DNA from 2 places in the Bradyrhizobium sp. AZCC 1577 genome. Region 2 is predicted to be linked to the other one. Evidence: predicted binding sites of a transcription regulator. Region 2 holds the regulator's gene; the other holds the start of a gene.
What was found. Region 2 encodes PhoB, which activates phosphate uptake and scavenging genes when phosphate is short. Its sites were predicted from a motif close to TGTCATNNANCTGTCAT; they were not measured.

Region 1 (7,697 bases), 5.7 Mb from region 2:
AGAGGCCGCCAAACTGGTCACCGATGCCGCCGAACTTCTGCAGCAGGAGCCGGCTCCCTGCGCGGACGAGGAGCCATCAATCGAGCGTGAAGCGCCCGAAGCTTCTTGACGATCGGGCCCGATTCCCCTAATGACCGCGGCGGGACACCTCCCCCCAACGGGAGGCTTACTATCTGGAAGGGTAGATTCATGACCGTAGCGAAGCCCGCTTCGCGGCCCAACGTGCCGCATTTTTCCTCCGGCCCCTGTGCCAAGCGCCCCGGCTGGAATCCCCAAAATCTCAAGGACGCAGCCCTCGGTCGCTCGCACCGCGCGAAGATCGGCAAGGCCAAGCTCAAGCTCGCGATCGATTTGACGCGCGAAGTGCTGGAAGTGCCGGCCGACTACAAGATCGGCATCGTGCCGGCGTCCGATACCGGCGCGGTCGAAATGGCGTTGTGGTCGCTGCTCGGCGCGCGCCCCGTCACCACGATCGCCTGGGAATCCTTCGGCGAGGGCTGGGTCAGCGACATCGTTAAGGAATTGAAGCTCAAGGACGTCACCAAGCTGCACGCCGGCTATGGCGATCTTCCCGATTTGAGCAAGGCCGATCCGGCTTCCGACATCGTCTTCACCTGGAACGGCACGACTTCAGGCGTGCGCGTGCCGAACGCCGACTGGATCAGCGCGGACCGCCAAGGTCTCACGATTTGCGACGCGACGTCGGCTGCGTTTGCGCAAGCACTCGATTTCGCAAAACTCGATGTGGTGACGTTCTCCTGGCAGAAGGCGCTGGGCGGCGAGGCCGCGCACGGCATGCTGATCCTCTCACCGCGCGCGGTGGAGCGGCTCGAGACCTACAAGCCGGCCTGGCCGCTGCCGAAGGTTTTCCGCCTCACCAAGGGCGGCAAGCTCAACCAGGGCATCTTCGAGGGCGAGACCATCAACACGCCGTCGATGCTGTGCGTCGAGGACTATCTCGATGCCCTGAACTGGGCGAAATCGATCGGCGGCCTGAAAGCCCTGATCGCGCGCGCCGACGCCAACACCAAGGTGCTGTCGGAGTGGAAGGCGAAAACGCCGTGGATCGACTTCCTGGCCAAGGATGCGTCGATCCGCTCCAACACCTCGGTGTGCCTGAAGTTCATCGATCCCGCGATCACCTCGCTGACCGCCGACGCGCAGGCCGAGTTCTCCAAGAAGCTGGTTGCGCTGGTGGAGAAGGAAGCCGCCGGTTACGACTTCGCCTATTACCGCGATGCGCCCGCGGGCCTGCGGATCTGGTGCGGTGCCACGGTGGAGGCCTCCGACGTGGCCCTGCTGACGCAGTGGATCGACTGGGCGTTTGCCGAGACCAAGGCCGCGCTGCCGAAGGCGGCTTAACTCGTCTCCTTAGCCGTCGTCCCGACCAAGCGAAGCGCGAGCCGGGACCCACAACCACAGCACGGAGTATGGGTCCCGGCTCTACGCGCCAAGAGGCGCTTCGGCCGGGACGACAATCGATTTCCTGAAGGAAACATTCAGATGTCCAAACCCAAAGTTCTCATTTCCGACGCGCTATCTCCCGCAGCCGTCCAGATCTTCAAAGATCGCGGCATCGAGGTCGACTTTCAGCCCAATCTCGGCAAGGACAAGGACAAGCTCGCCGAGATCATCGGCAATTACGACGGCCTGGCGATCCGCTCCGCGACGAAGGCGACCGCGAAGATCATCGACAAGGCGAAGAAGCTCAAGGTGATCGGCCGCGCCGGCATCGGCGTCGACAACGTCGAGATTCCCGCGGCGACCGCCAAGGGCATCATCGTGATGAACACGCCGTTCGGCAATTCGATCACGACCGCTGAACACGCGATCACCTTGATGCTGGCGCTGGCGCGTGAAATTCCGCAGGCCGACGCCTCGACCCAGGCCGGCAAGTGGGAGAAGAACCGCTTCATGGGCGTCGAGATCACCGGCAAGACCTTAGGGGTGGTCGGCTGCGGCAACATCGGCTCGATCGCTGCCGACCGCGCGCTCGGCCTGAAAATGAAGGTGGTCGCGTTCGATCCGTTCCTGTCGCCGGAGCGCGCCAAGGATATCGGCGTCGAGAAGGTCGAGCTCGACGAACTGTTCAGGCGCGCCGACTTCATCACGCTGCACACGCCGCTGACCGAGAAGACCAGGAACATCATCGACGCGGCGGCGCTCGCGAAGATGAAGAAGGGCGTGCGCATCATCAACTGCGCGCGCGGCGGTTTGGTCGACGAGCAGGCGTTGCTCGATGCGCTGAATTCCAAGCATGTCGCTGGCGCCGCCTTCGACGTCTTCGTCGAGGAGCCCGCCACCAAGAACGTGCTGTTCGGCCATCCCAACGTGATCTGTACGCCGCATCTCGGCGCCTCCACCACCGAAGCGCAGGAGAACGTCGCGCTGCAGGTCGCCGAGCAGATGTCGGACTATCTTCTCACCGGCGCGATCTCGAACGCGGTGAACTTCCCATCGATCACGGCGGAGGAAGCGCCGAAGCTGAAGCCGTTCATCGAGCTCGCCGAAAAGCTCGGCTCGTTCGCCGGCCAGCTCACCGAGAGCGGCATCCTGAAGACGGAGATCACCTATGAGGGACACGTCGCCGAGATGAAGATCAAGGCGATCACCTCGGCGGTGCTGTCGGGTCTGCTGCGCCCGATGCTGGGCGAGGTCAACGTGGTCTCCGCGCCGGTCGTCGCGAAGGAGCGCGGCATGGTGGTCGACGAGATCGTACGGGCGGCGCAGAGTGATTACGAAAGCCTGATCACGGTGACCGTCACCACCGAACGGCAGGAGCGTTCCGTTTCCGGCACCGTCTATCACGACGGCAAGCCGCGGCTGGTCGACATCAAGGGCATCCGGGTCGATGCCGAGTTCGGCAAGTCGATGATCTATGTCACCAACGAGGACAAGCCCGGCTTCATCGGCAGCTTCGCCAGCCTGCTCGGCGACGCCAAGATCAACATCGCCACCTTCCATCTCGGCCGCGTCAAGCAGGGCGGCGACGCCATCGCGCTGGTCGAGATCGACGGCCCCGTGCCGGCCGACGTGCTTGCCAAGGTGCAAGCGCTGCCGCAGGTGAAGCAGGCCAAGGCGCTGGCGTTTTAAAGCGCGCATCCCCTTCCTTCTTCCGGGGAAGGTGCTTCGCCGCGGTGCTGCCGCGGCGAAATCCCGATCGAACCGATTGCTTCCTCGCCGCGTCTCATGACTGGGAGTGGTGGGCGTCGTTTGTCCGCCGCCATCCGGCGGGCGGTTCAGGAGGGTATCCATGCGATTGATTGCGAACAGCTTTTTGACGACGAGCCTCGTCGTTCTGACGGCGCTTGCCGCCGGTGAGGCGCAGGCCGCCGACATCGCCGCGAGCTCGGCGGTCGACGCTGTCACCGTCTATCCCGACGGCGCCAGCGTAACGCGCCTCGTCACGCTCGATCTGCCGGCCGGTGAAAATTCCGCTGTTCTCAAGGATTTTCCGCTCACGCTCGACCCCACGTCGCTGCGGGTCGAGGGTGAGGCCGGTGCAAAGCTCGCGATCGGCGCGATCGACGCCAAGCCGCCGCGCGCGGCGCCGCCGGTCAACTTGCCCGAACTCGACAAGCGCATCGAGGCGCTGAAGGACGAGCGCGTCAACCTGCAGGGCGCGATCGATGCGGCGAGAGCGCGGCGCAAATTCGCCGAGCGATTTGCGGATATCGCGCCGGTTGGGATCGGCGACAAGGGCGAGGCGCGGCCGATATCCGAATGGCGCGCGGCCTTTGCCGCGGTCGGCGAGGAAGTCGCCAGCACCGAGGCCGCGATCCGCGATGCCGAGCGCAAGCAGCGCGACCTCGACCGTGAAATCGCGCGCCTCGAGCAGGACAAGGCCCAGAAGCCGCCGAGCAAGCTGGAAGTGCGGATCGAGCTCGCAGCGGCTGCCGCGACCAGGGCGACGCTGCGGGTGACCTATGCGGTGCGCAGTGCGCGCTGGACGCCGCTCTATGATGCCCGTCTCGATACCGGCGCAAAAGACCGCAAGCCCGCGCTCGAACTGGTGCGCCGCGCCGAAATCACGCAGGCCACCGGCGAGGACTGGTCCAATGTCGCGCTCAGTGTCTCCACCGTGCGCACGGCGCGCGGCGGCAGCGCGCCCGAACTCAATCCGCTGATCGTGCAGTATCCGCAACCGCCGCGGCCTCAGGCGTCCGTCAGCGGTGCGATAGATAATAGGTTCCGCTCGGCGCAGGCGCCTGCCGCTAAGGTGGCGGAATCCCTCGCCGAACGTGCCGACGAACAGCAGGCCACGGCTGATGTCAGCGGCTTCCAGGTGGTGTTCAAAATTCCCGGCCGCGTCAGCCTCGGTGCCAGCGAAGGCGCCAAGAGCCTGCGCGTCTCTAGCGTAACGCTCGCGCCCGATCTCGCGGTCCGCGCTGCGCCGGTGAAGGACCCGACCGCGTTCCTCGAAGCGAACTTCAAGCAGAACGAGGACGCGCCGCTATTGCCGGGACGCGTCTCGATCTACCGCGACGGCGTCTTTGTCGGCCGCGGGCAGATGGCCGCCGCGGCCAAGGACGAGACCGTGCAGCTCGGCTTCGGCGCCGACGACAAGATCAAGATCGAACGCGCGGTTCTCAAGCGCAACGAGGGATCGGCCGGCCTGATCGTGACGACCTCGAAGACCGATGAGCGCGCGTTCAAGACCGCCGTGCGCAACGGCCATGATTTCCCGATCCGGATTGCGATCGTGGACCAGTTGCCGGTCAGCGAGAATGAGGAGATCCAGGTCGAAATGCTGCCGTCCACGACGCCGCCGACCGCAAGCAACATCCGCGACAGACGCGGCGTGCTGGAATGGGCGTTCGAGGCCAAGCCGGGCGAGGTGAGGGATATCAACTTCGCGTGGCGCATACGCTGGCCCAAGGACAAGGGCGTGGTGATGGTGCCGGCGGGCTGAGGCTGTCTGGCCGCGAAAGGGGCCGTCATTGCGAGCGAAGCGAAGCAATCCATATCTCCGCGCGGGGATAGATGGATTGCTTCGTCGCTTTTGCTCCTCGCAATGAAGGGGAGGCTTCGTCTTACTTCGCCTTCAAGAATTCCGCCACCTCCAGCAGCACGAACTCGTTGTCGTCGGCCTTGTTGGGATCGCGGCTCGACGAGAATGGCAGATTGTTGTCGTTGCCAACGATGATGTGCGTCTCGTCGACGCGCTCGACGTTCTCGATGGTGAAGAACGGAAAGGTCAGCACGCCATCATTGAGCGGTTTGCGCGCCTTCTTGTCGGGATCCTTGATCTTCATCAGGTCGACATAGGCGACCTTGCGCACCGGCTTGCCGACATTGGCGTCGGAGAGCTCGATCTTGTAGACGCGCTTGAATTTGGCGAGGTCCGCAAAGCAGTTCTCGCCGCGCTGACCGGCCGGGCAGGCCTTGTCGGCGGTGCCTTCGCCATTGTCGCGCTCGATGATCAGGCCGTTTGAGGCGTTGATCATGTTGAAATCGCCGATGGCGTGGCCGTTCTGCTCGAACACATAGTGCCAATAGCGGCCGGTGAATTTCTCGGTCGCGACGTCGAATTCGAGGATCCGCGCGGCCTCCTTGCCGTCGACCTTTTCAAAGTCCTTCTTCTCGGCATCCCACAGCGGGCCCTCCAGCAGGCCATAGAGGAACTTGCCGTCCTTCGAGCCGGCAAAACCTTCATAGCCCTTGGAACGGCGGAGGTTGACGGTGGTGTAGCTCGCGCCTGGAGCGGCAGGCGACTGCACCGACCAATGATCGGGCGAGCGCACCGGCTTGCCGTCGGCGGTTGTTTCGAACACCGCCAGGACCTTGCCGGTCTTGTCGGCCTTCAGCACATAGGGCCCGAACTCGTCGCCGATCCAGAAGGTGTCGCCGATGATCTGAAAACCTTCGGTGTCGAAATCGGCGCCGGTAAGATAGCGCTTGGCGGTGTCCTCATGGAGGATGCGGAACGACACCTTCTTGTCGGGATCGTGCAGGAAGACGGTTTCCTGTCGCTCGATCTTGCCGCTCGCCCAGTCGATCTTGTGCCGGTTCAGATACAGCATGGAGTCGGCCGAGTTGTAGCGCGAGCCCATGCCGTTGTCGGTGAGCACCCAGAACGAGCCGTCCGGCATCACCTTGATGCCGGAATGGCCCTGCAGCGGCTGGCCCTTGAACGGCAGCGAAACGCCGGTCGGGCGTTCGTAGGACTTGCCCATCACGGTGCCCGCGGCGTCGACGCGGCGGCCGGTGGTGTATTTGCCTGATGTCTTGAGATCGTCTGGCGCATCAGCGGGCGCGTCGATAAAGGTCTGCGCCGGCAGCACGGCGTGGCCCTTCAGCGTGGCGGGAAACTCGCCTTCACCTTGAGCGAAGGCGGCGCCGGCCAGAAACATGGACGCGACGGAGCAGAGCAATGACACGCGCATGGCGGATCTCCTGTTGAATGGCGATGCGGTGTGACTTGCGCAGCGGCTGTTACAACCGGCTGACAGTTTTGTGAAAGCCGCGTAACGGCGTTGGATAAGGCTGCGGTTTCGGTGTTACTGCGCCGCAGCCGGCCGCATGGTTTGCGGCAGCAGGAACGGCACGCCGGCGTCGGTATAGTCGATCTTCACGTCGACCTCAAAAATCCGGCGGATGGTCTCGGCCGTGATCGCATCGCTGCGGCCGCCATCGACGGCGAGCTTACCCCGATGCAACAGCACGATGCGGTCGGCGAACCGCATGGCGAGATTGAGGTCATGCAGCACGGCGATAACGGCCGTGCCGTTCTGCGCGCGCCGCTTCGCCGTCTCCACCAGGTCGATCTGGTGGCGCATGTCGAGGCTCGAGGTCGGCTCGTCCAGCAGCAAGAGCCCCGGCCCATGCTGCGTCTCGCCGCAGGCGAGCTGCACCAGCACGCGGGCGAAATGCGCGCGCTGCTGTTCGCCGCCCGAGAGCGTCGGTAATTGCCGTTGGCTGAAATGCGCCAGATCGACCTCGCCGAGTGCCGCATCGACCAGCCGCTGCGCGGCGGCGCGGCCGGCGTCACCCGCGCCCATATGGACGATCTCCTCGACCGTGAACGGGAAGGTGACGTTGACATGCTGCGACAGCATCGCGCGGTGGAAGGCGAGAAGGCGCGGCGGATAGCTTTGGATGTCGCGCTGCTTCAGGCTGATCTGGCCGCGCGTCGGGCGGAGATCGCCTGACAGCATCCGCAGCAGCGTCGATTTGCCGGCGCCGTTGGGGCCGACAATCGCGACCATCTCGCCGGGGGCAACGCAAAGATCGATGCCATCGACCAGCGTGGCGCCGCCAACGACCATTGAAACCGACTGCGCTTCGAGAACGGCGGTCATAGCGAAACCAGCCCGCGCTGGCGGAGCAGCATCGCCAGAAAGAACGGCGCACCGATTGCTGCGGTCAGGATGCCGATCGGCATTTCCGCGGGCGCCACGATGGTGCGGGCCAGCGTATCGGCGCCCACCAGCAGCACCGCGCCCAGCAGCATGGAAGCGGGTAACAGCAACCGGTGCGCCGGCCCGATCACCAGCCGCAACAGATGCGGCACCACGATGCCGATAAAGCCGACGACGCCGCAGACCGAAACGGCCACGCCCGTCATCGCCGACACCAGCACGATCGAAATCCGCTTCAGTCGTTCGACATCGACACCGCTATGGAACGCCTCGGCCTCGCCCAGCACCAGCACGTCGAGTCCACGCGCGATCGAGAGGCAGGCGATCGCGGCACAT
Region 2 (7,697 bases):
GGGCCGATCGCTTTCTTGACCGCTTCGAGATCGCCATGCGGCACCTGGTCGAAACCGTCCATCGGCGGCCCAAAGCCTTCGAGATATTTGGCGGAGCCGGTTGCTGCGAGCGTGCCCAGGGTGCGGCCGTGGAATGCGCCCTCGAAGGTGACGAGACGATAGCGCTCGGGATGGCCCTTGGAGAATTGATAGCGGCGCACGACCTTGATCACGCCTTCCATCGCCTCGGCGCCGGAATTGCAGAAGAACACGAGGTCGGCAAAGCTCTGCTCGCAAAGCCGCGCGGCGAGCTTCTCGCCATCCGGCGACTTGAACAGGTTCGACATGTGCCAGAGTTTCGTCGACTGCTCCTGCAGCGCCGCGATCAGGTGCGGATGGCAGTGACCGAGCGCATTCACCGCGACGCCCGAGGTGAAGTCCAAATAGCGCTCGCCATTGGTGGCGGTCAGCCAGCAGCCCTCGCCGCGTTCGAAGCCGAGATCGACCCTGGCGAAGACCGGGAGCAGATGCGACGTGGCGCTATTGGTCATGGCAATCACTGAGGTTTGAGACCTGCCTTTGAGACCTGCCGCGGGCGTGCATTGGCGCGAACGCGGCAACAGCCGGTCTTGCGAAAACGAAACGTGCCGCCTCTTAAGGGCGGCACGTGAGAGGCATTCTATGTGGGCGTGGGGCGCTGTCAACACGCCACGGAGCCGGCTTTCCTGCAGTGCAAGATGCTGAAATCCGTAAGATTGCGGTGTGGTGGAAAACACGCAGTGAAATGCCTAGATGTCAGAACATGTGGACGTTCGGGCCCGGACTCTTGCGCCCGAGTCACGCCATATTGTAGCGTTTGGGCTGTCGGGTACGACATCTCGTGCGGCAGTTCTGATCCCTAAGAGTCCATTTTGTACAGGCGTAAACGTTCGGCGCGGTTAGCGCGTCCGGCGAGGGCTAAGGGATTCTGACCGCAGGGATTTTTGAGACGAATGACTCGCCAGCGCTGCCCCCGATCGGCCGGCGCGATGCGAAGGGAAGATTACGATGACGGTTTTGACCTGGTCCGACGATCGCGTCGAACAGCTTAAGAAGCTCTGGGAAGCCGGATTGTCGGCCAGCCAGATCGCCGCGGAACTCGGGAATGTGACGCGAAACGCCGTGATCGGCAAAGTGCACCGGCTGGGCCTTTCCGGCCGTGCCAAGAGCCCCTCCTCGGCCGCCCCGCGGCAGCGCAAGGCACGCCCCGCCCAGCCGATGATGCGGGTGTCGCGCCCGGTCTCGCGCGGCAACACCGCGCTGGCACACGCCTTCGAAGTCGAGATGGAGCCGGATCCGATCGCCTTCGACAACGTCGTGCCGATGAGCCAGCGGCTGTCGCTGCTCGAACTGAACGAGGCCACCTGCCACTGGCCGGTCGGCGATCCCTCGAGCCCGGAATTCTTCTTCTGCGGCGGCAAGGCGCTCACGGGCCTGCCCTATTGCGCCCACCACTCGCGCATCGCCTACCAGCCCGCCGCCGATCGGCGGAGGCAGCAGCCGAAGCAGACGCGGTAAGGGGCGCGCGCCGCTATCTCAACGATGTCGTCCCTGCGAATGCAGGGACCCATAACCACAAGTGCAGGTGGTTATGCTGAGCTGGAGCTCCAGCGCATTTCAACAATCGAGATTGGCGGTTATGGGTCCTCGCGTTTCGCGGGGATGACGGAATAGAGGCGAGAACCCCTCAACTTGTCGTCCCTGCGAACGCAGGGACCCATAACCACAGGTGTCTGTGGTTACGCTGAGCTGGAGCTCCAGCGCATTTCAACAATCGAGATTGGTGGTTATGGGTCCCCGCGTTCGCGGGGACGACGGAGAAGTTCGCGAGGACGGCAACGGAGGGTTACGGCTCGACCTTCGCAAACCGGTCATCCAGCGCGTAACCTGCGCCGCGGACGGTGCGGATCGGGTCCTGCTCGCGGCCGGGGTTGAGCAGTTTGCGCAATCGGCCGATATGGACGTCGACGGTGCGCTCGTCGATATAGATGTCGCGGCCCCAGACGCTGTCGAGCAACTGCTCGCGGCTGAAGACGCGGCCGGGGTGCTCGAGGAAAAATTCGAGCAGGCGATACTCGGTCGGGCCGAGATCGATCTGACGGCCCGAGCGCGCGACGCGGCGCTTTTCGCGATCGAGTTCGATATCGCCATAGGTCAGCACGGTGGCGAGCCGCTCGGGGCTCGCCCGGCGCAAAAGGCCCTTCACGCGCGCCAGCAGTTCCGGCACCGAGAACGGCTTGACTATGTAATCGTCGGCGCCGGTCGCAAGCCCCCGCACCCGCTCGCTCTCCTCGCCGCGCGCGGTCAGCATGATGATCGGCAATTGCTTGGTTTCGGGACGCGCTCTCAAACGGCGGCACAGCTCGATGCCGGAGAGGCCCGGCAGCATCCAGTCGAGCACGACAAGATCGGGCACGCGCTCCTTCAGCCGCGTATCCGCATCGTCGCCGCGGCCGACGGTCTCGACCTCATAGCCTTCAGCGTCGAGGTTGTAGCGCAACAGCGTGGTCAACGCTTCCTCGTCCTCGACCACCATAATGCGCGCGCTCATTCTGCTTTCCTCAAGTGTTGGAGACGGTCGTGGCAAACGTCGTCATGTCGCCCTTCGGGCGCTTGTCGAGCATCTGCTGACCCTCGATCATGTAGAACACGGTTTCGGCGATGTTGGTTGCGTGGTCGCCGATCCGCTCGATATTCTTGGCGCAGAACATCAGGTGGATGCAGAACGAGATGTTGCGCGGATCCTCCATCATGTAGGTGAGGAGTTCGCGGAACAGCGAGGTGCAGATGGCGTCGACTTCCTCGTCGCCCTTCCACACCGCCATCGCCGCCGGCAGATCGTGCGCGGCATAGGCGTCCAGCACCGACTTGACCTGCGATTGTACCAGATCGGTCATGTGCTCGAGGCCGCGCATCAGTTTCAGCGGCTGGAAATCGTTCTCCAGCGCCGCGACGCGCTTGCCCATGTTCTTGGCGAGGTCGCCGATCCGCTCCAGATCGGTGGCAACCCGCATCGCGCCGACGATCTCGCGCAGATCGATCGCCATCGGCTGGCGGCGGGCGATGGTCAGCACCGCGCGCTCCTCGATCAGATGCTGCAGGCGGTCGATCTCGACGTCGGTGGCGACGACGTGCTTGCCGAGCGCGACGTCGCGGCGGACCAGCGCGTCGACGGATTCGGTGATCATGCGCTCAGCAAGGCCGCCCATCTCGGCGACCAGACGCGTCAATTCCTGGAGGTCGCTGTCAAACGCCTTGGCGGTGTGCTCAGAAGCCATCTGTTATCTCCTTAACCAAACCGCCCCGTGATGTAGTCCTGGGTACGTCGATCGCGCGGCGAGGTGAAAATCTTGTTGGTGTCGTCGAATTCGACCAGCTCGCCGAGATACATGAAGGCGGTCTTGTCCGAGACGCGCGCCGCCTGCTGCATATTATGGGTGACGATGGCGATGGTGTAGTCCTCTGCCAGTTCCTGGATCAGTTCCTCGATCTTGGCGGTCGAGATCGGATCGAGCGCCGAGCAGGGCTCGTCGAACAGGATCACCTCGGGCCTGACCGCAACGGTGCGCGCGATGCAGAGCCGCTGCTGCTGGCCGCCGGACAGCGAGAGGCCGCTTGCATTGAGCTTGTCCTTGACCTCGTTCCACAGGGCGCCGCCGCGCAGCGCCTTCTCGACCCGGCCGTCCATCTCCGACTTGGATATCTTCTCGTAGAGACGGATACCGAAGGCGATGTTCTCGTAGATCGTCATCGGGAACGGCGTCGGCTTCTGGAACACCATGCCGACGCGCGCCCGCAGCAGATTGAGATCGAGCTTGGGGTCGAGGACGTTGGTCTGGTCGAGCAAGAGCTGACCGGTGGCGCGCTGACCCGGATAGAGATCGTACATCCGGTTGAATATCCGCAGCAACGTGGATTTGCCGCAGCCGGACGGGCCGATGAAGGCGGTGACGCGGTGGGTGCCGAGCGTCAGGTTGATGTTCTTCAGCGCATGGTGCTCGCCATAGTAGAAGTTCAGACTGCGCGCGGTCACCTTCGGCGCAGCCTCGGGGAGCGTCGCCTGCGGAACGGGCCCGCTCGCGTTACTCACGGATACGGAGAGATCGGTCATTTGGATGTCCTCTCGGCGCCAAGGATGCGCGCGCCAATATTCAGGGCCAACACGGTGAGCGTGATCAGAAGCGCCCCGCTCCAGGCGAGCTGCTTCCAGTAGACGTAGGGGCTCTGCACGAAGTTGTTGATGGTGACCGGCAGGTTCGCCATCGTCTTGGTCAGGTCCAGGCTGAAGAACTGGTTGGACAGCGCGGTGAACAATAGCGGCGCGGTTTCGCCGGCGACACGGGCGGTGGCCAGCAGGACGCCGGTGATAAGGCCGGCGCGCGCGGCGCGGTAGGCGATCCGGCGGATCACCAGCGAGCGCGGCAGGCCGAGCGCAGACGCCGCCTCGCGCAGGGGATTGGGCACCAGCCCCAGCATGTCCTCGGTGGTGCGGACCACCACGGGAATCACGATCACGGCGAGCGCCAGGCAGCCGGCAAAGGCCGAGAAGCCGCCCATCGGCACCACGATCGCGCCGTAGATGAACAGGCCGATGATGATCGACGGCGCGCTCAACAGAATATCGTTGATGAAGCGGATCACCGAGGTGAGCTTGTCGTGCTTGCCGTATTCGGCGAGATAGGTTCCCGCAAAAAGGCCGAGCGGCGCACCGATGCCGACCCCGATCACGGTCATCATGATCGAGCCGATGATGGCGTTGCGTAGGCCGCCATCGGTCGAACCGGGCGGCGGCGTATCCTCGGTGAAGACGGCGAGGTTAAGTCCGGTTAGGCCGTTATAGAACAGCGTGAACAGGATCAGTGCCAGCCAGGTCACGCCGAACGCTGCGGCGCCCAGGCACAGGAACTTGACGATGACATTCTTGCGGCGGCGGGAGACGTAAATCGGGTTCATGTCAGTTCCCCGCCTTCTTTTCCAGCCGCATCAGCATCAGCCGCGCGGCAGCAAGAACGAAGAACGTCAGAATGAACAGGAGCAGGCCGAGCAGGATCAGGCCGGACTGGTGCAACCCGTCGCTTTCGGCGAATTCGGATGCGATCGCGGCCGAGATCGTGGTGCCGGGCGCAAAGATCGAGGACTGGATCTTGAACGAATTGCCGATGATGAAGGTCACCGCCATGGTCTCGCCCAGCGCACGGCCGAGCGCCAGCATGATGCCGCCGATCACGCCGACGCGGGTGTAGGGGATGACGACGTTGCGGACGACTTCCCAGTTGGTACACCCCACCCCATAGGCGGCCTCTTTGAGCACCGGCGGGACCGTCTTGAAGACGTCGACCGAGATCGCGGTGATGAACGGCAATACCATGATCGCCAGAATCAATGACGCGTTGAACAGGCTGAGATAGGACGGCGGCCCGGCGAAGATCGTCCCCAGCACTGGAACGCCGTCGAACACGCTGATCATGAACGGCTGGAAGTTGTTGGCCAGAAACGGCCCCAGCACGAAGAAGCCCCACATGCCGTAGATGATGGAGGGAATGCCGGCCAGCAGTTCGATGGCAAGCCCGATCGGACGGCGCAGCCAGATCGGGCAGATCTCGGTCAGGAACACGGCGATGCCGAGGCCGACCGGAATGGCGATCATCATCGCGATCACGGAAGTGATCAGCGTGCCGTAGACCGGGCCGAGCGCGCCGAGCACTGGCGGGTCGGCCGACGGCGCCCAGCGCTGCGTCCACAGGAAGGCGGCGCCGTATTCCCGGATCGCCGGCCAGGCGCCGATAATAAGCGAAATGATGATGCCGCCGAGGATGAGCAGAACCGAGATCGCGCAAGCGCGCGTAATCCAGTAGAAGGTGACGTCGCCGAGCTTGAACGCGCTGAGAGCCTTTGCGCGATCGTAAGGTCCGGCAGCGTCCATTACGTCGCTTTCAACCGCCATTTCTGCCACGCCAATCCCCTGTACTTATAGCCCAATGGCCCGGACTTCGGTGCACGGCTTTTTCGGCTCGTGCATTGTTCTTGCCTCTCTTGTCCCGAGAGGGGTGCTCAACCCGGGCATCCCGGGTTGAGCGATCGTGTTGCGTAGCGCTGGACTGATCAGCTCTTGATCTCGGAGGCCCAGGTCTTTTCGATCTGCTTGACGACCGAGTCCGGCATCGGAATGTAATCGAGCTCTTCGGCCATCTTGTCGCCCTTCTCGAACGCCCATTTGAAGAACTTGATGGCTTCCTGGGACGCCGCCTTGTCGGTTGCATCCTTGTGCATCAGGATGAAGGTCGCGCCGGTGATCGGCCACGACGCATCGCCGGGCTGATCGGTCAGGATGACGAAGTAGTTCTTGGCACTGGCCCAGTCGGCATTGGATGCCGCGGCCTGGAATGCACCAATCGTCGGCTGCACGGTCTTGCCGGCCTTGTTGACGACTGCACCGTAGGTCAGCTTGTTCTGCTTGGCATAGGCGTACTCGACGTAACCGATGGAGTTCTTGGTCTGGCTGACGTTTCCGGCGACGCCTTCGTTACCCTTGGCGCCAACGCCCGTCGGCCACTCAACCGCGGTGCCGGCACCTGCCTTGGCCTTCCACTCGGCATTGGTCTTGGAGAGATAGTCGGTCCAGATGAACGTGGTGCCCGAGCCGTCCGAACGGCGCACCACGGTGATCGCGTCGGAAGGCAGCTTCACCTTGGGATTGAGCTTGGCAATCGCGGGATCGTCCCACTTCTTGATCTTGCCGAGATAGATGTCGCCGAGCAGTTCGCCCGAGAACACCAGCTCGCCCGGCTTGATGCCTTCGAGATTGACGACCGGCACCAGGGCGCCCATCGCCTGCGGCCACTGGATCATGCCTTCCTTGTCGAGTTGCTCCGGCTTGAGCGGCATGTCGCTGGCGCCGAAGGTCACGGTCTTGGCCACGATCTGCTTGATGCCGGCGCCGGAGCCGATCGACTGGTAGTTCAGGCCGTTACCGGTCTCCTTCTTGTAGGCATCGGCCCACTTCGAATAGAGCGGGAACGGGAAGGTGGCGCCTGCGCCGGTGATGTCGGCCGCGAAGGCCGACGTCGAAGCGGCGAGCAAGCCGGCAGCGACGACTGTCCTGACGAAATTCATGGTTGATCTCCATATTCTGAGCGAAGCGCCGTTGCGCCCGATCGCGCTCATGCCGCCCGTGTAGGCGCGGTCGATAGAGCTTTTACGAAGGTTTGATGACAGTTGGATGACACATCCAAGCGACTGAAATCGCTTGCATTTATGCCGCCGCCGGGGGTTTCGCCGGGGGAAAACAGGCGGTAAAGGTGGCGCCGTTTTTCGGCACGCTTTCGATCAACAGCCGGCCGCGATGGCGGTTAAGAATATGTTTCACCAAGGATAAACCGAGCCCGGTTCCGCCCTGCGCGCGGCTGTCGCCGACATCGACGCGGTAGAAGCGTTCTGTCAGCCGCGGCAGGTGTTCCGGCGCGATGCCGGGGCCGAAATCGCGGACCGTGACGCGCACTTCGGGCGCGCCCTCTCCCGAGGCGACCTGGCTCAGCGAGACGATCACCTTCCCGCCGGACGCTCCATATTTGAGCGCGTTCTCGATCAGGTTCTCGAACAGCCGCAGCAGTTCCTCGCGATCGCCCGCAATCGAGACCGGTGTCTCCGGCAGATCGATCTCGATCGCGACCTGGCGTTCC

Region 1: V1278_RS32580 (esterase-like activity of phytase family protein) is a predicted target of PhoB. The motif match lies at 6,446-6,462, and genes of this name have one in related genera.

The regions. Positions count from the first base shown of each region.
Region 1 is NZ_JAZHRQ010000001.1:6,899,464-6,907,160, reverse strand. It holds gene V1278_RS32600 (hypothetical protein) at 1-109, shown strand, start outside; gene V1278_RS32595 (phosphoserine transaminase) at 190-1,362, shown strand; gene serA (phosphoglycerate dehydrogenase) at 1,504-3,093, shown strand; gene V1278_RS32585 (mucoidy inhibitor MuiA family protein) at 3,254-4,912, shown strand; gene V1278_RS32580 (esterase-like activity of phytase family protein) at 5,034-6,386, opposite strand; gene V1278_RS32575 (heme ABC transporter ATP-binding protein) at 6,501-7,301, opposite strand; gene V1278_RS32570 (FecCD family ABC transporter permease) at 7,298-7,697, opposite strand, start outside.
Region 2 is NZ_JAZHRQ010000001.1:1,222,029-1,229,725, reverse strand. It holds gene V1278_RS05680 (aspartate aminotransferase family protein) at 1-530, opposite strand, end outside; gene V1278_RS05675 (GcrA family cell cycle regulator) at 1,027-1,536, shown strand; gene phoB (phosphate regulon transcriptional regulator PhoB) at 1,865-2,569, opposite strand; gene phoU (phosphate signaling complex protein PhoU) at 2,580-3,296, opposite strand; gene pstB (phosphate ABC transporter ATP-binding protein PstB) at 3,308-4,129, opposite strand; gene pstA (phosphate ABC transporter permease PstA) at 4,126-4,971, opposite strand; gene pstC (phosphate ABC transporter permease subunit PstC) at 4,973-5,971, opposite strand; gene pstS (phosphate ABC transporter substrate-binding protein PstS) at 6,121-7,131, opposite strand; gene V1278_RS05640 (ATP-binding protein) at 7,271-7,697, opposite strand, start outside.